3 regions of the Metabacillus hrfriensis genome follow, and region 2 is predicted to be linked to each of the others. Evidence: riboswitches for the same ligand, from Rfam matches in the RefSeq annotation. Region 2 holds a riboswitch; each other region holds the start of a gene.
What was found. Region 2 has a riboswitch for S-adenosylmethionine ahead of QLQ22_RS05765 (bifunctional homocysteine S-methyltransferase/methylenetetrahydrofolate reductase). Riboswitches for the same ligand answer to the same signal wherever they lie in the genome.
Positions count from the first base shown of each region.

Region 1 (10,694 bases), 1.2 Mb from region 2:
GCTTCTGGCTGTTCAGAACTTCAAGCTGGGAATCGTTTGGGTTGTTTTCGCCAAGTTTTAAGGACGTGAAAATGGTATTGGCTTCTTTTAATTCGCCCTGATCCGCTATTTCAACAGCAATATAAGTAGATGTCGGCAGCTGAACATCAGGATCCATATCCTTTTTCAGCTGCTTAAAGACCGAATCATCGACAATGGCTGTCGGCATTCCGCCGGCTGTAAAATAAAAGGACACGGGAGAATCTTTTTCCATTCCCAAGTACGTTTGCTTAATGCTTGTTGTTTTCCCAAGCAGTGTAACGGTTCCTTTATCATCAAGCGGCATAAATTTTTGGAGCAGATCGCTGTAGCCTGTGAAGATCGTTTCGTCCTTTGAAAGATTTTTCCCTGCGGATTTTTCACTGATGACAGGCAGAGTCATCTTGCTGGGATCAAATTTCACTCCTTCAAGTTTGGCACTGAAAATGTCGCTGATATCCACTTCAGCCATGAATACATCAATTCGTTCATCCTCATACGCTATCCCAGCAGATTCCAGAGATTTTTCAAACTGTGCAGCATCTTCGCTTTCAGTAAAGGAAAAGTCAGCGGGTACTTGATTTTGTGCGGTTTTTTCTGCCGAGTAATAAGAGATGTAGCTCAGGGACAGCAATCCAATCGCCAGTGCCGAGACAGTCGTAATGATTGTCAGCAGCAGGGCATTTGATTTCATCCGGAACATGATGGATGAAAGAGACAGAACCTCGCCAACCTTCAAATAGCCATCTTTTTTCTTTCTGATGAGATGGAAAATAAAGCTGACGGACCCTTTGTAAAAAAGATAGGTTCCAAGGATGACAGAACCAAGAATAAACAGCATGGCGCCATATAAAGCTATCATGGATTTAAAGTCTCCTCCAAAAAGCTTAGAGGAAATATAATACCCGGCCGCAATCATAATGATGCCCAAAATGCCAATGGCCATTTCGAAAAAGGACATCTTTTTTACTTTCTCTTCTGCTGATGAGAGCACTCTGAACAGTGAGAGGATGCTCTGTCTTTTAATAAACAGATAGTTTATCAGCATGATGAGAAGGTAAATGACGATAAAGACAATCAGTGTCTGAATGAACGCCTGGGTGGAAAAGTGGAGTTTAGCTACGTCATCCACGCCAGTAATTTTGAATAAGATCATCATCACCAGTTTTGATGCCGCAAATCCTGTGAAAATACCAAGGACTAAAGATCCAAAGTACAGCAGAAAGTTTTCTGCCGTTAAAATGCGGAAAATCTTATGCTTTGTCATGCCGATCAGCTGAAACAGCCCAATCTCTTTGCTGCGGCGTTTAATGAAAATGTTATTGGCGTAGAGCAAAAAGATCGTCACGATGGCAATCAGCAGGACAGATGCAGCCCGGATGGCGGCGCCGCCTTTGATAGAACCCTTTACCGCGTCCATGGAAGGATCATATTGCAGAGTGACAAAAGCAAAATAAAGCGCAACGCTGAAAATGAGGGCAAAAATATAGAGAAAGTAGTTCTTTATATTTTTTTTCAGGTTTTTTATGATCAGTTGATTAACGTTCATCCTGAACACCGCCCAGAACGCCTTGCGTTTTCATGATGTCTTTAAAGAAAGCCTGTCTTGTTTGCTCCCCTTTGTTCAATTGTGTGTAGATTTGTCCGTCTTTTATAAAGATGACTCTGCTGCAGTAGCTTGCCGCAGCAGGATCATGCGTGACCATGACAATGGTAGCTTTTCTTTTTTCATTAAGTTCGGTCAACTTATTCAGCAGGTCAGCAGCGGATTTAGAATCAAGCGCGCCTGTTGGTTCATCGGCAAAAATGATGCTTGGCTCATGAATAAAGGCACGTGCTGCAGAAGTACGCTGCTTCTGTCCCCCGGAAATTTCATTCGGATACTTATCTTTTAACTCGTAGATGCCGAGCTCATTTGCTAATGCATGAAATTTCTGATCCGCTTCTTTTTTAGGAACCTTTGAAATGGAAAGCGGCAGCAGAATATTTTCTTTTACTGTCAGTGTGTCCAGAAGGTTATAATCCTGAAAAATAAATCCGAGATGATGCTTTCTGAATTCAGCAAGCTCTTTTTCCTTCATGCCCGTCATTTCTTTGTGTTCAATTTGGATGGTCCCGCCGCTCACTTTATCAATTGAAGATAGAACATTCAGCAGCGTTGTTTTCCCTGAGCCGGACGCACCCATAATGCTCACAAATTCGCCTTCTTGTATCGTAAGGTCAATTCCTTTAAGGACTTCCTGTTTATTCAATTTATTTCCGTAGCTTTTATGGAGCTTTGATGCTTCTAATATCGCCATACTTGCTTCCTCCTCTTAATTCGATAGCTTAATTATAAAAAGAAGAAAGGTCCTTTTCCTTTTATTGTGCGAACAAAATAGAAAAGCATGTGACATTCTTGTCACACGCTAATGACGGCTGCAAAGTCATTTCTTTTTGGGAAAATTAACGTAAATGCTGTTTCTGTGTGGATAATAGACTGTACGTGAATATCAATCAGCAGCGGTATAGCTGCTTTTTTAGCCAGATACAGCCCCATTCCTGTAGCAGCATGATCATGATGGTTTATGGTCGATGTGAAGCCTTTATCGAATATGCGGGGCAGGTCCTTTGGATCAATGCCCCGGCCGGAGTCTTTCACCTGAACTCTTACTTGATCACCCTGCTTCCAGCATTTTATGATAATGTCAGACGCCACGCTGTATTTCACTGCATTCGTTAAGATTTGTCTAATAATAAAGGCAAGCCATTTCGCATCACTAAGGACTTCCTTTTGATCAAGCTGAATGTCAAAACCAATCCCTTTTTGAATACACCATGCCTGAAGTGTTTTAATTTCACTGAAAATCACGCTTTCCAAATCAACCGTTTCAATGTATAAATCATTTTCAATAAACGGAATTCGTTTTTGATGCAGCTGCTGGTCAAGCAAAAGGTGAATCCGCAGCCACTCATACGTCAAATGAGTTTTCATCACATCGTCTTCCATGCGTTCGATCATTAAATGCATGGCAGTGAGCGGGGTCTTCACTTCATGAATCCACGATAACAGTTCATCTTTTTCCTGTTCAAGCGAAATTCTGTTGTGCAAAGCATCTTTTTTCAGGGACTGCGCCTGTTCGCTGAGCGTCTTTTCAACCAATTGTTCAAACGGGCTTTCCGGAGCTGGAATGCTTGATATATCAAGGTTGTTTTCCCGATCTGCCAGACTTTTATAAAAAGCAGTTTCTTTGTTGTACCGAACAGATAAGAAGATAATAAAAGCGATCATGGAAAGAAAAACAATATACAGGACTGACTGCACTGGAATGGCTGAGTCAATGAAAGCGATAAATAGAATAAAAAAATGAATGATAATAAAGAACAGAATCCAGCTCCGGCGCTCTTTTAAGAAACGGAGAATCATACCATTTCCTCTTCTGCCGCAAGATATCCCTGGCCTACTTTTGTCTCAATAAATTGACCAAGACCAATTTCATCCAGCCGTTTTCGCAGGCGATTGACATTCACTGTTAACGTATTATCGCTTATGAAGCGTTTATCATCCCACAGGCTGTTCATGAGCTTGTCCCTGCTGACAATTTTGTTTTTTTGTTCAATCAATAGTTTAAGAATGAACATTTCATTCTTTGTCAGTTCAACGGAACCGGTTTCGTTCGTAACCGTATTTCGCTCATAATCAACCGCAGCATTGCACCATGTTTTCAGACTTACTTGCTCTGTATTGTAGTTATAAACACGGCGGAGAATGGCCTGGATTTTCGCAATCAGCACATCAAAGTGAAAGGGCTTTTGAACAAAATCATCAGCACCAAGCTGCATAGACATGACCATATCAGTCGGATGATCCCGCGAGGAGAGAAAAATGATCGGCACATTCGAATGCGACCGGATCATCCGGCACCAATGAAAGCCGTCAAACTTCGGCAGCTGAATATCAATGATGACCAAATCTGGCTTTACGGCTGAGAATTCCTGCATGACTTTATTAAAATCTGTAATGCCATAAACATCATAAGACCACTGATTTAATCGTTCTTTGATTTCATTAAACAGGGTTAAATCATCTTCAATTAATAGAAGTTTAAACATGAGTTTCACCACACTATAAGGTTTCTTTTACAATTATTGTATAGGAAAACAATTCTGTGTGCTATAGATGGGCTTGACAAGATGTCAGAATACATAAGTGAACGGAATATTCATACTAATCTTGACATTGATTCAATAGATTGCTATTGTAGTAAAAAAATAATTTCTTATCCAGAGAGGTGGAGGGACTGGCCCTTTGAAACCTCAGCAGCAGGTCTATTAAGATACTGTGCTAACTCCAGCGGGTGAATTGACCTGATAGATAAGCGTGCCTTTTATTTGTCAGTAACGCACTCTTTTTAAAGAGTGCGTTTTTCATTTTTTTGGATGTGAAAAAAGGGGAGTAAAAATGGAAGCTAAGCAGCAATTTCAAAGGAAAATGCAATCTCGTCATTTAGTCATGTTATCTCTTGGAGGTGTAATTGGGACAGGTTTATTCTTAAGCACGGGTTATACGATTCAACAGGCAGGAGCGTTTGGGACGATCCTGTCGTATCTTGTGGGTGCCCTGGTCGTTTATCTCGTTATGCTTTGTTTGGGGGAATTAGCCGTCCATATGCCGGAGACAGGCGCTTTTCATAGCTATGCCGCTAAATATATTGGTCCAGGGACAGGATATACTGTAGCCTGGCTGTATTGGCTGACTTGGACGGTTGCGTTAGGTTCAGAATTCACGGCAGCGGGGCTGCTGATGCAGAGGTGGTTTCCATCTATTAACGTCTGGATTTGGAGTGCGGTGTTTGCGTTGATAATCTTTGCATTAAATGCTGTGACGGTTAAGTTTTTCGCGGAATCTGAATTTTGGTTTGCAGCGATTAAAGTCGCTGCCATAGTGATTTTTATTCTTTTGGGTGGAGCAGCAATTGTAGGTTTTATTCCTCTGACGGATTCCAATTCAGCTCCGTTCTTTACGAATCTCACAAATGAAGGATTATTTCCAAATGGTGCATTTGCCGTTATTATGACGATGCTTGCTGTGAATTTTGCCTATTCGGGAACGGAATTAATAGGGGTTGCAGCTGGAGAAACAGTCAATCCGGAAAAAACAATTCCAATGGCGATTCGGACAACATTATGGAGATTGATTATCTTTTTTGTTGGAACCATTGTTGTTTTATCTGCACTGCTGCCTGCATCAGATTCAGGAGTTTTAAAAAGCCCCTTTGTTTCTGTATTTGAACGAATTGGTATTCCTTATGCAGCAGATATCATGAATTTCGTGATCTTAACAGCCATTTTGTCTGCAGCAAACTCAGGCCTGTATGCTGCTTCCAGAATGCTCTGGTCACTTTCAGATAAGAAAACCATATCACCTATTTTTGCAAGAGTGTCAAAGCGCGGTGTGCCTATATATGCAGTGATTTTCAGTATGCTTGGCGGCACCCTGGCTTTGTTCTCAAGTGTTATTGCGCCAGATACAGTATATATAGTCCTTGTCTCCATTTCAGGTTTAGCCGTGGTTGCCGTATGGATGAGTATTAGCGTGTCACAGTTTTTCTTTCGCAGACAATATATAAAACAAGGACATTCGATAAAGGACCTGGTTTACCGGACACCTTTCTATCCCCTGGTGCCGATTGCATCTTTTGTGCTGTGTTTAGCATCTTTGGTTGGAATCGCATTTGATCCTGCACAGCGAATTGCCCTCTATTGCGGCATTTCATTTATTTTGTTTTGCTATGGAAGCTATTATGCAACACATTTTATTAAGAAAAGAGGAGAAGGATATGCAGCAGAAACTCAATCCAATTGAAACCATTTTAAGTGACTATTCCGTCATGATCCTTGATGGGGCACTTGCTACAGAACTCGAGCAGCATGGCTGTGATTTAGACGATCCCCTTTGGTCTGCCCGAATATTACTGGAAAACCCCGAAGTGATTTATCAGGTTCATTCAGACTATTTCCGTGCGGGAGCGGACTGTGCAATTACGGCCAGCTATCAAGCAACAATCGATGGTTTCTTGAAGCGGGGAATCGAAGAAGAAGAAGCTGTGCAATTAATAAAAAAAACAGTGGTGATTTCAAGAAAAGCAAGAGATGATTTTTGGAAGGAAGAAATGGAAGCTATTAGACCAAAGCCATTGGTTGCGGCATCAATCGGTCCCTATGGCGCCTATCTTGCAGACGGTTCGGAGTATACAGGCAACTATGGGGTTACGGATGAGGCTTTAAAAGATTTTCATCGTCCCAGAATGTCAGCATTGATTGAAGCAGGTGCTGATATACTGGCATTTGAAACCATTCCTTCTCTTCAAGAAGCAAAAGTATTACGTTCTTTATTGAATGAATTTCCCTATACATATGCATGGCTATCCTTTTCCTTGAAAAATGAGAAAGCGATTAGTGATGGCACTTTGCTCGAGGTGTGTGCAAATACCTTCGGGGACGACGGGCAAATAGCTGCAATTGGGATCAACTGTGCACCACTGGAATTAGTGAATGAAGCCATAAAAGTGATCAGCAGCCATACAAAAAAACCGGTTATTGTTTACCCGAATTCTGGAGAAGCCTACAATCCAGACACTAAAACATGGCATGGCCAGAAATCTTGTCTTGAACTGGATCATCTATCAGAAGACTGGTTCAAGTCAGGTGCCCGCTTAATAGGAGGCTGCTGCCGAACATCACCTCACCATATTGAAAAGATTTCAAAAAAATGGCGGACTAGTGAAAATGTCGTATCCGAGTCTGGGATTTAATAGAATTTGGGGAAGCATGGGGGTCTATGAGTATCCAAGTCTGGGGTTTTGTAGAATTTGGGGAAGCATAAGTGGTCTATGAGTATCCAAGTCTGGGGTTTAGTAGAATTTGGGGAAGCATAGAAGGTCTATGAGTATCCAAGTCAGGGATTATGTAGAATTTGGGAAACATAGGGGGTCTATGAGTATCCAAGTCTGGGGTTTTGTAGAATTTGGGGAAGCATAAGTGGTCTATGAGTATCCAAGTCTGGGGTTTAGTAGAATTTGGGGAAGCATAGAAGGTCTATGAGTATCCAGGTCTGGGTTTTTGTCGGATTTGGGGAAGCATAGGGGGTCTATGAGTATCCAAGTCTGGAATTTTATAAAATTTGGGGAAGCATAGGGGTCTATGAGTATCCAAGTCTGGGGTTTAGTAGAAATTGGGGAAGCATAGGAGGTCTATGAGTATCCAAGTCTGGGGTTTAGTAGAATTTGGGGAAGCATAGAGGGTTAATGAGTATCCAAGTCAGGGTTTTTGTAGAATTTGGGGAAGCATAGGGGGTCTATGAGTATCCAAGTCAGGGTTTTTGTAGAATTTGGGGAAGCATAGGAGGTCTATGAGTATCCAAGTCAGGGGTTTTGTAGAATTTGGGGAAGCATAGGGGTCTATGAGTATCCAAGTCTGGGGTTTAGTAGAATTTGGGGAAGCATAGGGGGTCTATGAGTATCCAAGTCTGGAATTTTGTAAAATTTGGGGAAGCATAAGGGGTCTATGAGTATCCAAGTCTGGGGTTTAGTAGAATTTGGGGAAGCATAGGGGGTCTATGAGTATCCAAAACTGGGTTTTTGTGGAATTTTATGAAGCGTAGGGGGTCTATGAGTATCCAAGTCAGGGATTATGTAGAATTTGGGAAGCATAGGTGGTCTTTAAGCATTCTGAAATTTAATAGATTCAAAGAAAAAGGACATCCCCATTTGGGATGTCCTCTTTCTGCCGGCTCATCAAGCTGATGCAGAAGCATTAACTTTTGCCCATGCCGCACTTTCCCTCTTCCCGTGCAAGAAGTAGTAAAAAACAGAACTGGCAAAGACTAATACGCCTAAAATCACATACAAGGTACTGTATCCTGTCACCGGAATGACAAATCCAAGCAGATAAGGTCCGAACCCTAAACCTGCATCCAGAAAGATAAAGAAAGTCGAAGTGGCAAGACCCATGCGGTGAGGAGGCGTTAATTTAACGGCAATCGCCTGTGTCGCCGACTGCATGTTTCCAAATCCAAGGCCGATCAAAACACCAGAAAGCAAGAAAATGAAGCTAGTGCTTGCCGTGCTCAAAAGGAACATCCCAGCTCCAAATAAGAGGAAGGCAGGATACATAATGAAATTTGCCCCTTTTTTGTCCATTAAGCGGCCGGTAAAAGGGCGTGATGCCAATACAGCTGCCGCATAGACGATGAAAAAGAAGCTTGCTGTGCTGACAAGATGAATGTCCTTCGCATAGAAGTTAATAAAGGACAAAACACTTGAATAGCAAAACGCCGCTGCAAGTGTAATAAATGCAATCGGCAAAGCACTTGGCTCTACAAAATTTGAAAGTTTGAATCCTCGTACTTCTGATTTTTTTACTGAACTATCAAGCGGGGGCACATACAAGAAAAAGGCAATGATTAAACTGATGAAGCCTAATGCAACGCAGAAGGTAAAGATAGTTTGAAAGCTTGCGTGCTGGCTCAAGTACAGCCCGATAAAAGGACCGATGGCTGTTGCAAGAGTTGCACTCATACTGTAGTACCCGATGCCTTCCCCTTTTCGCGAAGCGGGAATAATCTGTGCTACTATTGTGCCTGTTGCTGTACTGGCCATACCCAGTGTAATTCCATGAACAAGGCGGTTGAAAAGAAGGAAGCCAAGGCCAAATTCAAAGAAATAAAAGGCTGTTGTCAGGGTGAACAGGATAAGCCCTGTATACAGGATCTTTTTACGGCTGAAAGTTACAATGAGTCTTCCTATTAAAAGCCGGCCAATCAGTGCGCCTATAATAAAAATCCCGGTTACAAGTCCCGCCTCGCTCGTAGAGGCGCTGTATTCATCCACTGCAAAAACAGCAATAGTCACCATTAACAAGTAAAAGATTAATGTTAAGAAAAAATTGATGGACGACACGACAATAAAGTCTTTCGTCCATAATTTGGATGTTGTCTGATTCATGTTTTTGCCCCCTTACTCTCTAATATTGTTCCGAATATCTCCCATGATCCGGATTACCTCAAGCTGTTCTTCTTCTGAAATACCTTTTAAAATTTCCTGCTCATATTCATCGATTGTTACGCGAACAACCCCGTATACCTTTCTCCCAAGGTCCGTAAGCTGCATTCTCTTTTCGCGCTTATCCTTGCCGGGTATATGCTCTACATATCCCAGTTCCTCAAGGCGGCTGATGGTTCTTGTAACGGTAGGCTTTTCAACACTTTGATAATCAGCAAGCTCAACAAGCGTAGCTGTTCCGTAATTCCATAAATAATGCAAAACAGACCATTGAGCTCTGTATAAATCATGTTTGGCAAGTTCCATATTCAGTCTGTTTTCAAAAGGACGGTATAACAGCAGAAGCTGCTGAAAAAACTTTTGATATGTTTTTATAGGAAACACCTCATTAAATAAATAGTTACCCTGGATAATAGTTACTCTAGGTAACTAATATAACAAAAACAACAGTGTTTGTCTACCAGCTGAAATCCCGAAGATGGATATTGACACAAAACGGGAATATATGTTATTTAATAAGTGGTTAGCACTCTCATGAAAAGAGTGCTAAAAAGCAGGTTGAAAGGAGAATGACAATGGAAAAAATGCAGTTCAAAGCGGAGTCTAAAAGACTATTGGAAATGATGATTAACTCAATTTACTCTCAAAAAGAAATCTTTTTAAGAGAGCTGATTTCAAATGCTAGTGATGCGATTGATAAAATTTATTACAAAGCTTTAACAGACGACAGCCTATCATTTGACCAGAACCATTACTACATAAAAGTTAAGGCAGACAAGGAAAATAGAACATTAACAATCTCAGATACTGGGATTGGGATGACAAAAGAAGAACTTGAGAACAACCTTGGAATTATTGCAAAAAGCGGCTCTCTTGCTTTTAAAAGTGAAAACGAGCTGAAAGATGGCCATGACATTATCGGTCAATTTGGAGTTGGTTTTTACTCAGCCTTCATGGTAGCAGACGCTATCACTGTTACAACGAAAACAATCGGCAGCGAAGATGCCTACAGATGGCATTCTGGGGGAGCAGACGGCTATACGATTGAGCTTGGTGAGAAGGAAGAGGTCGGAACGGAGATTGTTCTTAGCATCAAAGAAAACACAGAAGAAGATTCGTATGATGAATATTTAGAAGAATACCGGTTAAAAGCAATCATTAAAAAATACTCTGATTTCATCCGCTACCCAATTAAGATGGACGTAACGGAGAGAAAACGCAAAGAAGACAGCGAAACAGAGTTTGAAGAGGTTCTGGAAGAACAGACAATCAACAGCATGGTTCCGATTTGGAGAAAGAATAAAAATGAGCTCACTTCGGAAGATTACGAGAATTTTTATGCAGAAAAACGTTATGGGTTTGATAAACCGTTAAAACATATCCATATCAGTGTGGACGGTGCCGTCAGATACAACGCAATTCTATATATCCCTGAGCAGATTCCGTATGATTACTACTCTAAAGAGTTTGAAAAGGGTCTAGAGCTTTACTCTAATGGTGTGTTAATCATGGAAAAATGCTCAGACCTGCTACCTGACTATTTCAGTTTTGTAAAAGGAATGGTAGATTCTGAGGATTTATCTCTTAACATTTCAAGAGAAATCCTCCAGCATGACCGCCAGCTGAAGCTGATTG
Region 1 covers NZ_CP126116.1:4,996,830-5,007,523, reverse strand. Annotated here, with positions in the region: gene QLQ22_RS24735 (ABC transporter permease) at 1-1,567, opposite strand, end outside; gene QLQ22_RS24730 (ABC transporter ATP-binding protein) at 1,557-2,318, opposite strand; gene QLQ22_RS24725 (sensor histidine kinase) at 2,420-3,424, opposite strand; gene QLQ22_RS24720 (response regulator transcription factor) at 3,421-4,110, opposite strand; SAM riboswitch class I at 4,275-4,379, shown strand; gene mmuP (S-methylmethionine permease) at 4,460-5,863, shown strand; gene mmuM (homocysteine S-methyltransferase) at 5,838-6,812, shown strand; gene QLQ22_RS24705 (MFS transporter) at 7,794-9,002, opposite strand; gene QLQ22_RS24700 (MarR family winged helix-turn-helix transcriptional regulator) at 9,015-9,365, opposite strand; gene htpG (molecular chaperone HtpG) at 9,635-10,694, shown strand, end outside.
Region 1: another riboswitch for S-adenosylmethionine. It lies ahead of mmuP (S-methylmethionine permease); the one in region 2 lies ahead of QLQ22_RS05765 (bifunctional homocysteine S-methyltransferase/methylenetetrahydrofolate reductase).

Region 2 (10,694 bases):
CAGCTGCTCATTGCCCGCATATGCTGTAATGGAGGACGTATTGATTATACTGCTTCCTTTTTTCAGATGAGGAAGTGCTGCTTTCACCATATAAAAAAAGGAGAAGATATTCGTTTTGAACGTCCGTTCGAGCTGTTCTTTTGATATCTCTTCAATTCCTGCCTGAGGATGCTGCTCTGCGGCATTATTTACAAGGATATCGAGTTTTCCAAGCTGATTGATGGTTTCTGAAACAATTTGTCCGCAAAAAGATTCTTCGCCTATATCTCCCGGCATAAGAATACATCTTCGGCCTTCTTGTTCAATAAGCCGTTTCGTTTCATTTGCATCCTCATGCTCGTCTAAGTAAGAAATGACGACATCTGCGCCCTCCTTTGCGTAATGGACTGCAACTGCCCGTCCAATTCCTGAATCTCCTCCTGTAATAATAGCCACTTTATCAAGCAGCTTCTCACTGCCCTTATATTGAAGTGCATCAAATTCAGGCAGAGGGTTCATTAAGTTCTCATGTCCCGGCTGTACATCCTGATGCTGTGCTGGCATTGTTTTTTTGCTTTGATTATCTTGACTCATCCAAATCCCTCCATGGTTTAATCATGATTAGTATGGTGAAAAGTATGTTGAATATGTAGCTGTTCTTTAGAATATATTCCCTGAATAAATGAGATGAAACGTAAAAATTCCCATAAAAAAAGAACTAAAACCTAAGTTTTAGTTCAATACATTGAAATATCTTGCTTCTGGATGGGCAACAACGAGTGCCGTTACTGACGCTTCCGGCTCCATCATGAAGCCTTCAGTCAGGTTCACGCCGATATCTTCCGGAGATATGAGGTCAAATAATTTAGCCTGGTCATCCAGATTCGGACAGGCCGGGTATCCGAAAGAAAAACGCTGACCCTGATATTTCGCAGAAAAGCGCTGATCCATAGTAAAATCCGGAGGATCAGGAAAGCCCCACTGGTCACGGATCAGCTGGTGAGTCCGTTCTGCAAGGCCTTCGGCAAGCTCAAGTGCCAATGCCTGTACAACATGGCTCTTTAAATAATCTCCCTGCTCTTTAAAACGGTTGGCAATTTCCCTTACTTTTTTTCCGGCGGTTACCGCAAAGAAGGAGACATAATCTCTTTGTTTGTTCTCATCTTTTGGACGGATATAATCAGATATGCAGCGGTGCGGCAGCTTTGATTGCCTTGGGAATTCAAATGTCTGCAAGGTTTTTTCCGTTTCGGGATCCAGAATATGAAGCATATTGCCATCTGACTCTGCAGGGAAAAATTGATAAACGGCTGCAGGCTGGAACCATTTTTCCGCGTAGCCCTGTTTAAGAAGCTCATCTATTGTTTCTTTTAAGGCAACAGCTTTCGGATCTTTATTTTTAAGCATTTCCTTTACTTTTCCTTTTAGGCCAAGATGATGGCCAATCAGCATCTGCATGTTAATGTAAGGAATCAGATGTGACAGTTCGATATCTTTAATAATATGCCGCCTGCAATCCTCTGGCACAAAATAAGGAGAGGGAGTGAGTGCAGCCCTTTTTTCCAGCAGCTCTATTACTGCCGGAATTGCTTTCTTTTCAGCAGATCTTTCAGGAACGGCTTCTTTTTTCTTAAATTGTGTAGGATCTATTCTGATTCTGTTTGCAAGGGACAGTCCATCCATTGCATCCTTGGCGTAAATGACAGGTCCGCCGTACTGTGGAGCAATTTTTCCGTCAGCAAATTTTCTGGATAAGGCAGCACCGCCAACCATGATTGGCACGGAGATTTCAGCTTCTTTTAAATCCTGTGCAGTCAATACCATTTGCTGGGCGGATTTTACGAGAAGACCCGAAAGTCCGACGATATCGGGATTTTCTTTTTTGACAGCCAGAATTAAGTCCTGAGGTGTCACTTTTATGCCTAAGTCTACAACCTTGTAGCCATTGTTGCTCAAGATGATATCGACTAGATTTTTGCCGATATCATGAACGTCTCCTTTTACCGTAGCAAGCAGAATTTTGCCTTTCCCGCTGTCATCCTTTTTTTCCATGTGTGGCTCTAAAAAGGAGACGGATGCTTTCATGACTTCTGCGCTTTGCAGCACTTCGGCAACAATAAGCTGGTTTGTATTAAACAGCTCTCCTACCTCAGCCATGCCTTTCATAAGTGGACCGTTTATTATATCCAGCGGTGTTGCGTACTCTTTTAAGGCAATCTCAAGATCTGCAAGCAGTCCTTCTTTCGTACCCTCGACCACATATTGAGCAAGGCGTTCTTCTAGAGGAAGAGACTGAACCGGTTTTTTTACGGTTTTCTTTTTGCCTCTGTAGTGATTTGTAAAGGCAGCCAATGTTTCGTCATTCGTATTGAAAAGAAGAGTTTCTGACATTTCAATTTCTTCTTTTGGAATCGATGCAAATCGTTCGAGTTTCTCCGTATTGACGATTGCATAATCAAGTCCTGCCTGAGTGCAATGATACAAATAAACGGCGTTCAGTACTTCGCGTCCAACAGGCGGGAGGCCGAAGGATACATTGCTGACTCCAAGGATTGTCAGGCATTGCGGCAAGCGTTCTTTAATTAAGCGGATGCCCTTTATCGTTTCTTCTGCTGAGCCGATATATTGCGCGTCTCCTGTTCCGACAGGGAATACGAGCGGATCAAAGATGATATCTGATGGATTTAACCCGTATTTTTGAGTCAGCAGCTCGAAGGAACGGACTGCGATATCAAGCTTTTGCTCAGCAGTCAGCGCCATTCCTTTTTCATCAATCGTTCCAACAACAACAGCTGCCCCGTATTTGTGAATGAGCGGGACGACTGCTTCAAATCTCTCTTCACCGTCTTCTAAGTTGATGGAATTGATGATCACTTTCCCTTGAGAATAGGAAAGTGCCTTTTCAATGACTAACTCATCCGTTGAATCTATGACAAGAGGTGCCTTTACTTTTTTCGTAATCTCTTTTATGAAGGCTTCCATATCTTCTACTTCTTCGCGGTCAGGATCAGCCAGACAAATATCGATTACATGGGCGCCATTCTTAACTTGAGCTCGGGCAATTTCAGCTGCTTCTTCAAATTTCCCCTCCGCTATTAGTCGTTTAAACTTTCTGGAGCCAATTACATTTGTCCGTTCTCCGACGAAGAGAGGCCGCATGGAATCATCATAAATAAGCGGCTCGATGCCAGAAACAGTATGAGCCGGATCACGTTCCGGAACGGAGCGGGGCTCGAGTTCACCTACAGCATCAGCAATGGCGGTAATATGTGCAGGTGTAGTCCCGCAGCAGCCTCCGACAATGTTCAGCCAGCCCTGTTCTGCAAATCCTTTTACTTTCTGAGCAAGAGAACGGGGAGATTCATGATAATTTCCTTCCTCATCAGGCAGGCCGGCATTAGGATAGCAGCTGACAGCTGTATGGGCCATGCCTGATAGCGTCCGGATGTGGTCGGTCATGAATTCTGGCCCTGTTGCACAGTTTAGACCTACAGATAAAGGCTTCATGTGCTCAAGCGAGATGAAAAAGGCTTCGATATCCTGGCCGGCAAGCGTCGTTCCCATAGGTTCAATTGTCCCTGATATCATCAGCGGAATTTCTTTGCCTGCTTGTTCAAAGGCGCGTTTAATGCCGAGAAAGCCTGCTTTCACATTTAATAAGTCCTGGCTCGTTTCAAGAAGAAGCAAATCAGCACCGCCTGCAAGCAGGCCGAGCGTCTGTTCTTCGTAATTTTGAATAAGCTCTTCAAACGTTGCTCCGCCTGTAACAGAAAGTGTTTTTGTCGTAGGGCCCATTGAGCCCGCAACATAACGCGGCCAGTCAGGAGTTGAATATTTTTCAGCTGCCTTTTTGGCGATCTCCGCCGCTTTTTTATTTAACTCAAAAGCGAGGTGACCGAGATTATATTCATCAAGAACAATCTTGGTAGCGCCAAATGTGTTGGTTTCAATAATATCTGCTTTAGCGTCCAGGTAAGCATCATGAATGGATTCGATGACTTCTGGTGCAGTAATCGTTAAATACTCATTGCAGCCCTCGTATTCTTCTCCGCCGAAATCATCTGCAGAAAGATTTGCATCCTGTATCATGGTGCCCATCGCTCCGTCCAGAACGAGGATTTTTTTCTCAAGCTGCTTTTTTATATCAGACATGCGTAATCTTCCTTTCATTGACCTCAATTTGTTTCTTGTGAATGTAATTTGTCAGTTCAACGGTTAATTCATAGTTTAAAAATGGTGTAATTAAGTAGATTCCATTAAATAAGTCAAAGGCAGCATCGATCAGTCTTTTAGAAATCGCCAATCCTTCCTGATAGGCTTTCTCCCGATTGTCGCCTGCCCGGGCCATTCTTTCACGAATACTGTCAGAAAGAGTAATGCCCGGAATTTCGTTATGGATAAATTCTGCATTGCGGCTGCTTGTGAGCGGCATAATGCCGATATAAATCGGAACGGTTAAGTGCTTCGTTTCCTCATAAACATCAATCAGCTGTTTTTCTGAGTAAATTGGCTGTGAAATGAAATAATCTGCACCGCAGGCAATTTTCTTCTCCAGTCTTTTTACCGCTTTATCTAGATATTTAACATTGGGATTAAACGCAGCGGCAACTGAAAAATTGGTTTTTTCCCCAAGAGGTTTTCCTGAATAAGAAAGACCATCGTTAAATTGTTTAATTAAGCTGATCAAATCAAATGATGAAAGATCATAAACGGAAGTAGCTCCCGGAAAATCCCCGATTTTTGATGGATCGCCCGTAATCGCCAGCACATCCGTAAGTCCCAGCGTATGAAGACCCATTAAATGAGATTGAAGGCCAATTAAGTTGCGGTCGCGGCATGTAATATGAATTAAGGACCTGAGTCCAAGTGTTTGCTGAACGATGGACCCTACAGCCACATTGCTTATTCTCGGTGATGCAAGTGAGTTGTCTGCAAGTGTTAAGGCATCGATTCCAGCAGCTTGCAGTGCTTTTGCACCTTTTATAAATTTGTCCAGCCCAAGCTTTTTAGGAGGATCGAGTTCTACAATCAGAGAGCGCTTTTTATTGACTATTTCCGGCAGGGGAGGGTACTTTCTTTCCGCTGCAGACGTGACAGAAATCTCTTTCTTTCTTATTTTAACTTTCTTTTCTGTAACTGGAGGGAGTCCTTTAAGCGCTGCTGCCATTGCTTCGATGTGGATTGGGGTTGTGCCGCAGCAGCCTCCAATCAGTCTTGCTCCCTGATTTCTGAAGGCTAGAGCGCTTTCTGCAAAATATTTTTCTCCAGAGCCATAGACAAGTCTTCCTTCTTCAAGAGTAGGCAAGCTGCTGTTGGGATAAACAGATAAGAACGCTCTTTCCGGGAGCGGAATTTCTTCAAGTGATGAAAGCATATGGTAAGGACCAAGTCTGCAATTCAGACCGACAACGTCAGCACCAAGGGCCTCAAGCTGAGAAAGGCCTTCTTGCAGGGGTGTTCCATCCTGCAAGACTCCAATTTCGTGAAGGGAGATGTTTGTAATAATCGGGATATTCGTTTCTTTTCTGGCGATCTCTAATACGGTTTTAATTTCTTCAAGATCATAATAGGTTTCAAGCAGCAGACCGCTTACCTCTTCACTGAGCATAAGGTAAAGCTGTTCTCTGAAATTTCGTTTAATGTCCTCAAGGGAATAGGCATTTTTCTTGAAAGCACGGATGCCGCCTATTGTTCCAAGAACATAGGTGTTATTGCCGGCTGCTGCTTTTTTAGCAATCTGAACGGCAGTACGGTTAATTGCTCTCACTTCATCTTCAAGTCCATATCTTGATAGTTTAATATAGTTTGCACCGTAAGTATTTGTCTGAATGACATCTGCACCGGCTGCAATATACGCCTTATGAACATTTAATATTTCATCAGGCTTCGATAAATTCAATTCTTCAAAACACCTGTCAACTCCGTGTGAGTAAAGCAATGTTCCCATTGCTCCGTCGCCAATCAGGATCTTCTTCTGTAAATCGTTTAAAAGTGTCAAACTCCAAACCTCCTTAGTGCAATAAAAAAACAAAAAAAGCCTTCCAAGAAGAAGACTTTTGAACGTTCAGGACTTCTTCTTATCGTTCGATGGATGCATCGCTGGAATTAGCACCTTGGATTGAAATCTCTGATGAAGACAGATGATTTCATTATGCCAGGTTGCTGAAGCTTCAAAGGGCCAGTCCCTCAGCTTCTCTAGATAAGAATGGTGAAATATGAAATTTTAGAAAAAGATATTATATCTAATTTACATGTTTTTTCGGATAGATTCAATACAAAAATAAAACTTTTCTGAATAGACGGGGAATTTGTTGAGGGGAAATCGAAGCAGATACTTGCAGAACAACGAAAAAAACACTCAGCAGAGGATAGCCCGAGTGTTTGTTCACTTTATCTGAAATTAATGAATTGAACATCTATCGGCAGGTCGGCTCCGCGAACGGCTGCGATCACCTGCTGAAGGTCGTCCTTATTTTTGCCGGTCACACGGACCTGATCGTCCTGAACCTGAGTTTTTACTTTTAATCCGGAATTTTTAATAATGGCATTAATCTTTTTTGCATTATCCTTATCAATACCCTGAATGAGCTTAGCGCGCTGGCGAATCGTTCCGCCCGATGCACCTTCGATTTTTCCGTAATCAATATTTCGTGTCGCTACATTGCGCTTTATCAATTTAGAAATAAAAACATCCTTTAACTGATCCATTTTAAACTCATCATCTGAAACTAAAACAATCTCTTCTTTTTCAAGAGAAATGCTGCTTTTGCTCCCTTTAAAATCATAGCGGGTGCCAATTTCCTTCATTGTCATCGTAATTGCATTCGTCACCTCAGGCATATCCACCTTTGAAACAATATCAAAAGAACTGTCCTTCGCCATAAGAATCCTCCCAAAAGTTTATATTATCTATAGATTATAGTAGAATGAACAGGGGATAACAACTAACGAAGTGCGGAATCGCCCGTTTAGCTCCGACAGACAGATAAGAATTCCGCCGAAAAGTCCGGGTTTGACTTTTTGGGGGAATTTGTTCTGGCCGAGGAGCTGGGCGATGGAGCCGGACAATACGAAGTGCGGAATCGCCCGTTTAGCTCCGACAGACAGATAAGGATCTGCCAGAAAAGGCGCTTTTTGCCTTTACTGGCGGATCCGTTCTGGCCGAGGAGCTGGGCGATGGAGCCGGACAAGACGAAGTACAAAACGTAAAAGTTGGAGTAGTCTGCAGCAATGAGGATGAAGTCCGGGTTTGACTTTTTGGGGGAATTTGTTCTGGCCGAGGAGCTGGGCGATGGAGCCGGACAATACGAAGTGCGGAATCGCCTGTTTAGCTCCGACAGACAGATAAGGATCTGCCAGAAAAGGCGCTTTTTGCCTTTACTGGCGGATCCGTTCTGGCCGAGGAGTTAGGCGATGGAGCCGGACAATACGAAGTACAAAACGTAAAAGTTGGAGTAGTCTGCAGCAATTAAGCACCCGATTAGCCCAGACGATTAGCCGTTAAGGTGCACATTCATACATAAATGTCCGCTTCAATTTGAAAACTAACAGCAGATGCAACCTGCAAAAGAAAGGAACGAAATACAATTGATGAATCCAGGAACGTTTATGACGCTTTCGATAGATGAAAAATTAGATTATGGCTATTATTTAACAGATGGGGAAAGCCGTGTGCTCCTTCATAAAACGGAAATCACGGAACCGATTGATGACAAAGAAGAAGTAGAGGTTTATTTAATTGTTGATCATGAAGACCGTCTTGCTGCAACAATGAAGAAACCGAAAATTACCGAGGATCATTACGACTGGGTTGAAGTTGTAAGCGTAAGAGAAGACATGGGAGCGTTTGTTGATATTGGTTTATCCAAGGATGCCCTGGTAGCAAACGATATCCTTCCAGCGTTTATCGAGGTTTGGCCTGAAGAGGGGGACATGCTTTATTGTTCTTTGAAGGTAACGAAAAATGGCAGGTTTTTCACGAAGCTTGCAACGGAAGATGTCATGCAGGAGAATATCGTATCAGCAGAAGGTGCAGCCAACAATCAAACTGTGACAGGCAGAGTTTACAGAATGATTATTGCCGGCTCATATATTATTACAGAAGAAGGCTACAAAGGATTTATTCACTCTTCGCAGCGTAAAAGAGAGCCTCGTTTAGGCGAGCTGGTAACAGGACGTGTAATTGAAGTGAAAGACGATGGAACAATCAACGTATCTCTGCTTCCCAGAAAGCATGAAGCATTGGATGAGGATGCACAGCAGCTTTATGATTACATGGAATCAAGAGGCGGAGCGATGCCATTTTTCGATAAGAGCGACCCAGAGGATATTAAAGAACGCTTTAACATGAGCAAAGGCGCGTTCAAGCGTGCAATCGGATCATTAATGAAAGCTGGGAAAGTTTATCAGGAAGACGGCTGGACATATTTCAAAAAGGAACAGTAAGCGAGTTGATCGCTTGCTGTTTTTTTTGAGCAATTTCAGGTTTGGTTGATAAAAATCCCAATTTTAGCGGATAAATTCTGAAATTTAATTAATATCATTATGCGTCTCAGTTATCTCAAAAAAAATTTACTCGCTTTACCCTTCCTGCAATAAAGATTTCCGTAAATCAGTCGATATGACATGAGGAGATACTTTTAAAGGGGAGAATACATCAAATGAAAAGAAAACATATTGCTGTGCTGCTTTCATTTTGCATCACGATTTTGCTTGCAGGCTGCGGACAAGCTGCAATGGAGAGCAATGCAGATGAAAAGATAAAGGTTGGGATTATGCTATCTGACGTCGGACTGGGAGATCAGTCATTTAGTGATTCAGCATTTGGCGGACTAATTAAATCCCGTGATGAGCTTGGAATCTTATTTGATTATAGGGAAATTAAAGATACTGGCACCTATGAAAAGGGGTTGACTGAATTAGTTGAAGAAGGCAATGACCTTGTTATCGGACTGGGTTTTATGGTTCAGGAGGATCTTGAGAAGACGGCGAAAAAATATCCGAAACAGAAATTTATATTAATTGATGCGATTTCAGAGCTGGATAACATCACGTCGATTACGTTTAAAGAGGATGAGGGAAGCTTTTTGGCAGGAGTTGTTGCCGCCATGACATCAAAATCGAATACTGTAGGATTTATTGGAGGAGCGGATGTTCCGCTTATCAATAAGTTTGCAGATGGATTTTCAGAAGGTGCTAAAGCGGTTAAACCGGATATTGCCATTATCACGGAATATGCCAATGATTTCGGCAACGATAAACTTGGCAGTGAAATAGCGAAAAAAATGATTGGCAATAAGGCTGATGTTTTATATGCTGCTGCTGGCTTTACCGGAGTAGGGGCACTAAAAGCAGCACAAGAAAACCGTATTTACGCAATTGGAGTTGACAGCGATCAGTATTTTTACGCTGAGAAATCAGTGATAACCTCTATGCTCAAGAATGTAGACGTGGGTATCTACCAGCTGCTTAAGGAGTATGCAAGAGAAAATAAGGTTCCTGAAGGACATATAGAATTAGGTTTAAAAGACAATGGTGTTCAGCTGGCGCCAATCCGCGTTATTTCGCTTACGGATGAACAGCGGAAAACTCTTGATGAATGGCAGAAAAAATTAGCAGAAGGCAACTAGGGGGATGACTTGTGTCACTTAAGAAAAAACTTTTGCTGAATTCACTCAGCATCATTATTATGGCAACTTTGATGATTGGTTATATTATCGTGAATATGCTTTCCATTCAATCATCTAATCAAAATGAGGTTCCTGTTCTGCTAAATATTGAAAAGCTGCAGGGAGAGCTTACTGTAACAAAACAAAGTCTGAACAACTTTGCCTTTTCATTGACAGATGCTCAAAAAGAAGAGACTCTTCAATCACTTCAGAGAAATGAAAAACTGTTTGAAGAAATAAATCAAACCGTGAAGGATAAAAATACAAAACAAGCATTTCAAAAGGCTTCAATTAAATTTAAAGCTTTTAAAGAAGAAACAGGCCAGGCTCTGAATCAAAAAAATCAAGCAGAAGCCAAGCGCCAGTCTGTTCGTGTTGATGGGATTTCCAATGATGTGCACTTGATGAATTTTTATGCGAATGAACGATATGAGATGCTTCAGGAGAACTTGAAAAAACAAATCGAATTCGTTATATTATCGGCAATAATCGGTACAGCTCTTTTAATTTTATTATCTTCTTATATTGTGATTCGAATGACAAATGCCATTACAAAGCCTCTCAAAGGGCTTTCCCATCAGGCAAGTGAAATTGCAAATGGAAATTTGGCAGTGGCTGCTATTTCCTATAAGGGAAAAGATGAAATAGCAGCACTGAATGATTCTTTCACTTCAATGACACATCAGCTTAAAGGACTTCTATTCTCAATCGACAGCGTGAGTAAAGAAGTAGAAGGTTTTGCAAAAGATCTCGAGGAAGAGAACAGAGCATTAACTGAAATCAGTAATCAGGTAGCTGTTTCTACAGATGAATTATCTGCAGGATCACAATCGATCTCCTCCGATCTTCAAGATGCGGTTACTTTGATTGAGAGAATGGATTTTGATTTCAGCGTAAATGTAACCCGGTCTGAGCAATCCGTTCAATATGGAAAAGAAACGGTGAATGCCATCACATCAGGACAGAGCGCGATTAAAGCACAGCGGCTGCTTATTCAGGAGAATATGAATACGACCCGGCAAATTGAAGAATCAACAAGAACATTTA
Region 2 covers NZ_CP126116.1:1,170,717-1,181,410, forward strand. Annotated here, with positions in the region: gene QLQ22_RS05755 (SDR family oxidoreductase) at 1-573, opposite strand, end outside; gene metH (methionine synthase) at 712-4,131, opposite strand; gene QLQ22_RS05765 (bifunctional homocysteine S-methyltransferase/methylenetetrahydrofolate reductase) at 4,124-5,977, opposite strand; SAM riboswitch class I at 6,054-6,185, opposite strand; gene QLQ22_RS05770 (YajQ family cyclic di-GMP-binding protein) at 6,370-6,861, opposite strand; gene QLQ22_RS05775 (CvfB family protein) at 7,570-8,424, shown strand; gene QLQ22_RS05780 (BMP family lipoprotein) at 8,640-9,608, shown strand; gene QLQ22_RS05785 (methyl-accepting chemotaxis protein) at 9,620-10,694, shown strand, end outside.

Region 3 (10,694 bases), 940 kb from region 2:
GACGCTTAAGAACTTTTACGATCATCTGGCTGCAGGCGGCCGGCTGATTCTTGATTTGTATCTTCAGCCTGATACAGCTCTAAATGAGGTCAAGACGAAAACTTGGGTTACACCCGAACAGAATGTTATTACAATGGAATCAAAGCGGGTGGAAGTGAATTACCTTGAGCAGTATTCGGTAAGCTATTTGAAATATGAAAAGTGGCAGGAAGGCAAGCTGATAGACACTGAACTGCAGAGGTTTGCGATGAGATGGTACGGTGTACGTGAATTTAAATTGGTTTTAGAGCGGCTTGGGTTTATTGACATTGTGATATCAGCCGATTATACATATGGAAAAGAGCCCGTGCACGCGGAGCAAACCATTACGTTTGAAGCAAGAAGACCAGAAGGCACATACTCATGAAGAGTATGTGCTTTCTAGTTTCGCTTTTCTTTTTTCTTCCACAAGCGGCATCACTTCTGTTGAGAATCGTTCCATTTCCTCGAGCTGCGGAGAGAATTGCAGCAGAAGCAAGTCGAGCCCGGCATCTTCATACTGAATAATCTTTTCTGCAATCTGCTCAGGCGTTCCGATTAGATTCGGTCGCAATCCTCGATTGGAGACAGAGTAATCATAAAGCTCGAGCTTTTGTTCAAGCTGGGATTTTGTTGTGAAATCTTTATATCCCGCATAAGCTGAAGATTCCTTAATATCCGTGATTCTTGCAAGCTCCGCCTGAACCTCATCATCCGTATCTCTGCACACAATGTAAGCAGCCATTCCAAAGGATTGAAACGGTTTGCCTTCAGCAGATGCTCTTAACTTCTTCATCTCATCAATCTTGCTTCTGATTTCATCAACCGTTCCGCCGTGCATTACATAGGCATCACAATGCCTCGCAATGGTTTCTTTTCCGCGGGGGCTTTCGCCGCCTGCATAAAGAATCGGATTCGGCTTTTGTACAGGCTTTGGATGGAGATGTGTTTGGCTGAACTGATAGAAATTGCCTTGATAGGTGAAGGTTTCTTTTTCCCACAGCCCTTTTAATACTTGGATGAATTCTTCTGTCCGGTCATATCTTGCATCATGCTCAGTAAAAATTCCGCCATATTGCCGCGCTTCTTCTTCCCACCAGGCCGATACGACGTTTAAGGTGAATCTGCCATTGCTGATGTGATCGATGTTTGCTGCCATTTTTGCTGTAACCGCGGGATTATGAAAACCGGGTCTTACTGCGGTCATGATTTCAATCTTATCTGTCACGGCTGCAAGTGCGGCTGCTGTGGTCCATGCTTCGAGGGAATCGTGCTCAGGTCCTTTAATATCATTTAAGTAAAGCTCGGCAATCAAGGTTGTATCATAACCCCATTTTTCCGCCTTTTGAATGACCTCTTTTGCATATGCGTAGGTCGGGGGCATATTCTCATTTTCCACATTCCGGAGCCATCCGCCGAAGATCGGCAGCCAAAATCCGTATTTCATCAATAAAACACTCCTCTCTCCGCATAAAAAAGCCTCTCTTGTGTAAGAAGAGAGGCAGAATCTGCTGTTTTCAGTTCCATCTCATCTGTCAAACATAACGTTTGCTGGAATTGGCACGGTTTCTGTATAGATCCGTTGCCGAGGCTTCAAAGGGCCATGTCCCTCCACCTCTCTTGATAAGAAAGCATATGAAATTAGTTGTATCATAAATAAAATTGTTTAATCTGTCAATTCTAAAAATTCAGCCGAGCTTTTCTTGCAGGAATTCAGTTACTTGCTCTGGTGATTTTGCATTAGCGCTGTGAAGATGCCCGAGTTTTTCACCGTTTTTGAAGATCAGAATGCTTGGGATGCCCATTACCTGATAAGTTTCTGCAAGTTCAGGGAACTCATCCTTATTGATTTCGTACCAATCATATTTAGAATAAGCCCCAATGATTTCATCAATAAACATATTCATTCTTGTACAGTCAGGGCACCAGTCTGCGAAAAATTTGATCAGCACCTCTTGATCTTGGGTAATTAACTCTTGAAACTGTTCTTTGGATGTAATTTGCTTCATGATCATGCCTCCTTGCTTTTATTTTAATACATAATGAGGATTTTGCATTCACGAATTGCTTATGCAGGCCAAAATAAACTTTGTAAAGAGCTCTGGTCACTGAATGCGCAGTGCTGGATAAAAAGGATGATATGGAGTTTTGGCAGATAGCGAATGCCTCTGTTAGGATGTACAAAAAAACCTGGGTGGATCCTGGAAACAGGTCGAGAGCGATTTTAGAGGAATTAAAGAGCCAGTATGAGTCTCCAAAACAGTTGGAAAGCCGAATTAGGGCAAACAAAGATCGTGTATGAGTCCTCAAAAGAGCTGGAAATCCGATTTAGAGGAATCAAAGGGCCTGTATGAGTCTCCAAAACAGTTGGAAAGCCGAATTAGGGGAAATAAAGATCGTGTATGAGTCCTCAAAAGAGCTGGAAATCGGATTTAGAGGAATCAAAGGGCTGGTATGAGTCTCCAAAACAGTTGGAAAGCCGAATTAGGGGAAACAAAGATCATGTTTGAGTCCTCAAAAGAGCTGGAAATCCGATTTAGTGGAATCAAAGAACCAGTATGAGTCCTCAAAAGAGCTGGAAATCGGATTTAGAGGAATCAAAGAGCCTGTATAAGTCTCCAAAACAGTTGGAAAGCCGAATTAGGGGAAACAAAGATCGTGTTTGAGTCCTCAAAAGAGCTGGAAATCCGATTTAGTGGAATCAAAGAACCAGTATGAGTCCTCAAAAGAGCTGGAAATCGGATTTAGAGGAATCAAAGAGCCTGTATAAGTCTCCAAAACAGTTGGAAAGCCGAATTAGGGGAAACAAAGATCGTGTTTGAGTCCTCAAAAGAGCTGGAAATCCGATTTAGAGGAATCAAAGGGCTGGTATGAGTCTCCAAAACGTGTGTAAAGTCATTTTAGAGGAATCAAAGAACCAGTATGAGTCCTCAAAAGAGCTGGAAATCGGATTTAGAGGAATCAAAGGGCTGGTATGAGTCTCCAAAACAGTTGGAAAGCCGAATTAGGGGAAACAAAGATCATGTTTGAGTCCTCAAAAGAGCTGGAAATCGGATTTAGAGGAATCAAAGGGCCTGTATGAGTCTCCAAAACGTGTGTAAAGTCATTGTAGAGGAATCAAAGAACCAGTATGAGTCCTCAAAAGAGCTGGAAATCGGATTAGAGGAATCAAAGGGCTGGTATGAGTCTCCAAAACGTGTGTAAAGTCTTTTTTGAGGAATCAAAGAACCAGTATGAGTCCTCAAAAAAGCTGGAAATCCGATTTAGAGGAATCAAAGAGCCAGTATGAGTCTCCAAAACGTGTGTAAAAACTTTTTAGAGGAATCAAAGAACCAGTATGAGTCCTCAAAAAAGCTGGAAATCGAATTTAGAGGAATCAAAGAGCCAGTATGAGTCTCCAAAACAGCAGAAAAGCCGAAGTTGGGTAATCATAGAACCTGAATGAAGCCTCATAACAAGCTCAAAAACCAGAGTCACCAATAACAGCACAAATAGCTAAAATAGGATAATCAAAAGCGGACGGAAAAAGGCGTGTCACTCGAATGTTATAAAGAATTGCATGATGGCTATAACAATTTGATTTGAAAATGATAATATAGAAGAGATGAACTTTCTTTAGGGGGATATCCACATGAAAATTAAAGTCGGATTATTATACGGCGGCAAGTCAGCAGAGCATCAGGTTTCATTGCAGACCGCACTTGCTGTAATAAAAGCTTTAGATACAAACAAATTTGATATACATCCAATCTACATTTCAGATAAAGGTGAATGGATCCGCGGTGCAAAATTGCAGGAGCCTGCTGCAAACGTTGCTGCTCTTCAGTTTAAAGAAGGCGGCACAGCTGTATCGCCGGTTGCTTTGAATCAGGATCTCTTTCCTTCAAAGACGGACAATGAGCATGAGCAAATCGATGTAGTGTTCCCTCTTCTGCATGGACCAAACGGTGAAGACGGAACGGTTCAGGGAATGCTTGAATTGCTGAATATTCCTTATGTAGGGAATGGCGTTCTTGCTTCTGCAGCCGGCATGGATAAAGTGATTATGAAAAACCTGTTTGCACAGGCCGGACTTGAGCAGGCTAAATACGTTTCATTCATTAAGAATGACTGGAAGAAATCTCCGGAGAAAGCTTACGAGACAGTTGAGCAGGAGCTTGGCTACCCTTGCTTTGTAAAACCGGCAAATCTTGGATCAAGTGTCGGCATCAGCAAATGCAAAGACCGCGAATCCCTTGTAAAAGCTTTTGATGAAGCATTCAATTATGACCGCAAGATTATTATTGAAGAAGGCATTATCGGCCGTGAAATTGAAATCGGCGTTATTGGAAACGATGAACCAATCTGCTCTGCAGTCGGAGAAGTTGCACCTAAAAAAGAATTTTACGACTATAATTCGAAATACCTTGATGGCGATACAGATATGATGATTCCGGCACAAGTTACAGAGGAAGAATATGCTCTGATCAAAGATTTAGCTATTAAATCATTTAAGGCCATTGACGGATCAGGCCTTGTACGTGCAGATTTCTTTTTAACAGAAGACGGAAGAGCCTTGATCAATGAAGTGAACACGATGCCTGGATTTACTCCGTACAGCATGTTCCCGCTGCTTTGGAAGCATGCAGGTGTTGAGTACCCTGAGCTTATCGAGAAATTAGTTGAGCTGGCGCTTGAGCGCCACGAAGGAAAACAGCAAATTAAACATACGTTTTAAGAAAGCATGGAAACACTATTCTTAAGAATAGTGTTTCTTGGTCTACATATTGATCATTAATCATGGAATTGAAAGGAGCTAAACAAAATGATACGACGTTCGTTATTGGACATTCAAACGATGGCAGGCGGCTCAGGATTATCTGCAGAAAAAGAGAATGAGTTCATTCATGGAATTACAACGGATTCGAGGAAGATTGAAGCCCGAACCCTATTCATCCCGATTGTCGGCGAAAATTTTGACGGGCACGAGTTTGCCGGAAAAGCGCTCGAAGAAGGTGCTGCTGCGACTTTATGGGACCGCAATAAACCGAATCCTCCGTCTGGTGCTGTTATATTAGTTGATGATACGTTAAAAGCATTGCAGCAGTTGGCGAGCAGCTATTTAGAGCAGCTTCAGCTTAAGGTAATCGGTGTAACTGGAAGCAATGGAAAAACTACCACAAAAGATATGGTGGCTTCGCTGCTTTCCACAACCTACCGTGTACATAAAACCAAAGGGAATTTTAACAATCATATCGGATTGCCGCTTACGATCCTCAGTATGAAAGAGGATACAGAGGTAGCTGTACTCGAAATGGGCATGAGCGGCAGGGGTGAAATCGAACTCCTTTCAAATCTTGCAAAGCCTGATGCTGCGATCATAACGAATATCGGCGAATCCCATTTAATGAATCTGGGATCAAGGGAAGGCATAGCAGAAGCAAAGCTTGAAATTGTCAGCGGGCTAAAGCCTGATGGCGTCCTTATCTATGACGGAGAGGAACCGCTGCTTACAGAAAGGGTTCAAGCTTATTCGTATAAAACGATTTCATTTGGCGGGTCTGAACGGAATGCTTATTCACCTTCTGAGATTCAGCAAACAGAAAACGGCACATTCTTTAAAATCAGCGGGCGTGAAGAGAAGTTATTTTTACCTGTGCTCGGAAAACATAATGTTAACAATGCGCTCGCAGCCATCGCTGCAGCAGAATTCTTAGGTGTGCCGCAAGAGAAAATCAGTGAAGGATTAAAAACAATCCAAATGACGGGCATGCGTCTCGAATTAACAAAAACAAAAGAGAATCTTGCTGTTATTAATGATGCATATAATGCAAGTCCGACTTCAATGAAGGCAGCCATCAGGCTTGCCTGTGACATGCAGGGATACAATCAAAAAATTCTTGTGCTGGGAGACATTCTTGAACTTGGCGATGAGATGCAGGTGAAGTTTCATCAAGAGGTAGGAGAATCGATCGATTCAAAAGAGATTCATCATCTCTTCACGTTCGGAAAACTCGGTGCGGAAATTGCGGCAGGTGCCCGTAAAAAAATGGATCCGGCCCTAATTCACGTCTATCAAGATAAACAAGAGCTTATTAATCAATTAAAACAGACGGCAAAGTCCGGGGATCTCGTATTAGTAAAAGCTTCACGGGGCATGAAGCTTGAGGAAGTCGTTCATGCGCTTCTTTAAGAGAGAAATCGCATGAACAAAACGACAGAAGGACGCCTTAAACAAAGTGGCATTAAAAACTGCAGAAAAAATCAGAACAAAATGCGGAAGCAGCTGTTTTTTAAAAATACAAAATTATCTTATGTCCTGAAACGCATGATGAAAAGATTGAATCAAACCATTGCTGCAGAATAAAAAGAGCCCTTATATTCATTAAAAAATAAATGGTGCAATCACTAAAACAACTAATCCGATTCCCGCTGAATAAGGGGTTAATTCGCTCAATACTTCTACTGCACTATCTTTTAAGACTGTCATGATGAACGCTCCTTTTTGTTTTGAAATATAGTAACCCAGGGTACTTTATAAATACCCAGGGTTTTTTTGTTTAAAACAACAGCTGGCACAGTATTACAAAATTGATGTTTGGGAGAGAGCGACATGAAGGGATGTCTATGTATTCACGGATTTACCGGTGCCCCGTATGAAGTGGAACCTCTTGTCCGCCATCTGAAGGAAGAGACAGACTGGGTGCTGAAAGTGCCTACTCTGCCGGGCCATGGGGAGACCCCAGGTCTGAAGGGAATACAGTTCAGCGAATGGATTGCCCATGCTGAAAATGAATTAAGAGATCTGTTAGAAGAATGCACAGAAGTCTATATCATCGGTTTTTCAATGGGCGGATTAATTGCTGCGTATCTTGCTTCCAGGTACCGGATAGATAAACTTGTCCTGCTGAGTGCAGCGGCTTATTACCTTAACCCCCGGCAGATGCTAATTGATGTGAAAGAACTCTTTGCAGATGCCATTAGAGGAAATGCCGCAAACAATGAACTTTTTATAAGATACCGAAAGAAAATCCTTGAAACACCTCTTGCAGCTACGCTTGAATTCAGGAAGCTTGTCAGGTATATTCGACCAATCTTGGATAAAATAACTATACCTGTTTTGATTGTCCAAGGAGAGTGTGACGGAATTGTACCTGTGAAAAGCGCAAAATATATCTATGAAAGAATCACTTCAGAGCAGAAGGAGCTTTGTTTTCTGCCCTGTTCAAAGCATCTCATATGTCATGGGGAGGATTTCCCAATGCTTGTTGAAGTTATAGAATCCTTTCTGATGACACAAAATAAAATGAGCGTAAAATGAATCACATCTCTACGGCTTGTTGTAAAAGGATAAAAAAAGTGGTATGATTAAAGTTAAGTGTTTACGGGCTTTTATAAAGCTAACGTTTTGCCCGATGGGGCGTTTTTTGTTTCACCATACATGAAAGTCTGTGAAAGCTATAGAGATTAAAAGGAGTAGAACAAATTGACAATTACGTTTCAAGAACTAGGTATCAGCCCATTATTAATGGAAGCTATTAATAAAATGGGGTTTGAAGAAGCTACACCTATCCAAGCACAAACCATTCCACTGGGGCTGCAGAATAAAGATGTGATCGGCCAAGCACAAACTGGAACTGGTAAAACAGCTGCATTCGGTATTCCGCTTATTGAAAAAATCGATGTTAAACAAGATAAGATTCAAGGGATCATCATTGCACCGACTCGCGAACTTGCGATTCAAGTATCTGAAGAGCTTTACAAAATCGGATCTGCTAAACGCGCTCGTGTTCTTCCGATTTATGGCGGACAGGATATTAACCGCCAAATTCGCTCATTGAAGAAGTTTCCTCACATTATCGTTGGTACTCCAGGCCGTCTAATTGACCATATCAACCGTAAAACATTGAAATTATCTGACGTTCAAACAGTTGTAATGGACGAAGCAGATGAAATGCTGAACATGGGCTTCATTGAAGACATTGAAAACATTCTTTCAAATGTTCCTTCAGAGCACCAAACGTTGCTGTTCTCAGCTACAATGCCTGATCCGATCAGACGCATTGCTGAGAAATTCATGACAAACCCTGAGCTTGTTAAAGTAAAAGCGAAGGAAATGACTGTTGCAAACATTCAGCAGTTCTTCATTGAAGTACAGGAAAAGAAGAAGTTTGATGTATTAACACGTCTTCTTGACATTCAATCACCTGAGCTTGCGATCGTTTTCGGACGCACAAAGCGCAGAGTTGATGAGCTTTCTGAAGCTTTAATGCTTAGAGGATATGCAGCTGAGGGAATTCATGGCGACTTAACTCAAGCTAAACGTATGTCTGCTCTTCGCAAGTTTAAAGAAGGCGCAATTGAAGTGCTTGTTGCTACAGACGTTGCTGCACGCGGACTGGACATTTCTGGTGTAACTCATGTTTACAACTTTGATGTTCCTCAAGACCCTGAAAGCTACGTTCACCGTATCGGCCGTACAGGCCGTGCAGGCAAAACTGGTGCTGCGATGACATTCGTAACACCAAGAGAACAAGATATGCTTAAAATCATTGAGCGTACAACTAAGCGCAAAATGGACCGCATGAAAGCACCGACTCTTGATGAGGCGCTTGAAGGTCAGCAATCTGTTTCAATCGAAAAAATCCGTCAGACAATCACTGATGAGAATTTGTCATTCTACAAGCGCACTGCTGAAGCATTGCTTGAAGAATTTGATCAAGTGTCAGTACTTGCTGCTGCAATCAAATTAATGACAAAAGAACCGAACCAAACTCCAGTTAACTTAACGGATGAGGCTCCAATGTATGCGAAAAGAGGCGGAAAACGTTCTTCTTCTTCTTCAAGTAACCGCAACAGAAGAGACGGTCAGCGCCCGCATTCAAAGAACAACAAACGTTCTTACGGACAACAAGGCGGCAAGCCGAACAGCAGCAACAAAAGACGTTACTCAAACTCATCTTCATCTAATTAATAGATGATGCCAAACGCACCGTGCATTTAAGCGCGGTGTGTTTTTTTATGCATTTTCAGATGGAAAGGCTTCCGATTTACATGGATGTTTATCGAGCCGCGATGATTTTCTCATCGCGAAGGTGCTCCAAATTAATTCTCATTCATACCGGGTATTCTATATATATCTTATTAAAGAAGGTGACAGCTATGACAATCGTCCGTTTAGGCTTTGTTGCAATGAGTGTGAATCTGAAGAATTGTTCTCCTTCTCAAACGATGACATATGCACAATTTCAGCGTTTAAAAGACAGGGAAGCTGCTATAGAAAAGCTTGGACGAATTTCAGCATCAAATCTTGAAAATTGTCTTCGCATTATCAAACATAACGCCGGCCATGATATTCAATTCTTCCGTTTTAGTTCAAAATTAATTCCTCTTGCTAACCATCCGGAAATAAAGGATTTTAACTATTTAAGGACTCTTAGGGAGCCGCTGCATGAGCTTGGCAATTGGGTTTCCAAGACGAAAATGAGAGTTGATTTTCACCCGGATCATTTCGTGCTGCTGAATTCCCCAAAGCCTGAAATACTGAATACATCTCTCAGGACATTAAGTATGCATGAAGCGCTCCTCAGAGGAATGAATGTGCCTCACGAACACAGATGTGTTATTCATGTAGGAGGGGCCTATAACGATAAGGAAAAAGCCCTTGAACAATTCATTCACAATTGGGGGTTTGTACCTGTAAAGATCCAGAATATGCTTATGTTAGAGAATGACGATACAACATTTACTCTTCAGGATACTCTTTACTTATGTGAGAAATTAGCTGTACCGCTCGTCTTTGATTATCATCATCACTTGGCGAATCATGAAAAGGATTCGAATTGGTCCCGGCATTGGGACCGTGTTGCCGCAAGCTGGGATCATTCTTCCCTCCCTGTGAAAATGCATATATCAAGCCCAAGAAGTGAAAGGGACTTTAATGCTCACGCTGAATTTGTAGATCCAGAACTTTTCATGTCTTTTCTGTCAGAAATAAAAGGAAGCGTTCCTCAGATTGACTGTATGATTGAAGCCAAACAAAAAGATGATGCTCTTTTTCAATTAATGGAGCAAATGTGCTCGTTTCCAGAGGTTGAAAAAATAGATGGAGCATCGTTTTTATTGAAATAGTGTTCAAGCAAGGTTCATTTCTTTATAATGGAAATGGCATGATTTTCTAAAAGGTGAAACATATTGACTGTAAATCCGTATATAAAGAGAGAGTTACTAGTTCAGGGGGAACAGAGATGAGAGATGCACCTAAGTATCAAATCAGTCAAAAAGCACTAAAGGTATGGAAGCTGTCAGCACTTATCCAATCATTGATTTTTTTGGCTGTATCCGGAGGAATTGCGTTTTCTGTGTATTACTTTGAGTGGCCGATATGGATTGCCGTTGCCGTTTTGGGAACATGGCTGGTCTTTTCAACCATTTTTATTTTTATTACTCCGAAAATACAGCACCGTACGTGGCGGTATGAGGTACATGAAAATGAAATTGATATTCAGTCGGGCTTATTTGTGGTGAAACGGGTGCTTGTTCCAATGGTGAGAGTCCAGCATGTCAACACAAAGCAGGGGCCGCTGCTGAGGAAAAATGATCTTGCAACTGTAACGATTCATACAGCAGCAACCATTCATGAGATACCTGCGCTCGATGTGGTCGAAGCTGATCAGCTGCGTGACTTTATATCGAAG
Region 3 covers NZ_CP126116.1:226,878-237,571, forward strand. Annotated here, with positions in the region: gene QLQ22_RS01275 (class I SAM-dependent methyltransferase) at 1-406, shown strand, start outside; gene QLQ22_RS01280 (LLM class flavin-dependent oxidoreductase) at 401-1,465, opposite strand; SAM riboswitch class I at 1,544-1,648, opposite strand; gene QLQ22_RS01285 (thioredoxin family protein) at 1,707-2,027, opposite strand; gene QLQ22_RS01290 (D-alanine--D-alanine ligase) at 3,650-4,735, shown strand; gene QLQ22_RS01295 (UDP-N-acetylmuramoyl-tripeptide--D-alanyl-D-alanine ligase) at 4,823-6,190, shown strand; gene QLQ22_RS01300 (hypothetical protein) at 6,203-6,364, shown strand; gene QLQ22_RS01305 (alpha/beta hydrolase) at 6,611-7,318, shown strand; gene cshA (degradosome RNA helicase CshA) at 7,484-8,971, shown strand; gene uvsE (UV DNA damage repair endonuclease UvsE) at 9,160-10,128, shown strand; gene QLQ22_RS01320 (PH domain-containing protein) at 10,245-10,694, shown strand, end outside.
Region 3: another riboswitch for S-adenosylmethionine. It lies ahead of QLQ22_RS01280 (LLM class flavin-dependent oxidoreductase); the one in region 2 lies ahead of QLQ22_RS05765 (bifunctional homocysteine S-methyltransferase/methylenetetrahydrofolate reductase).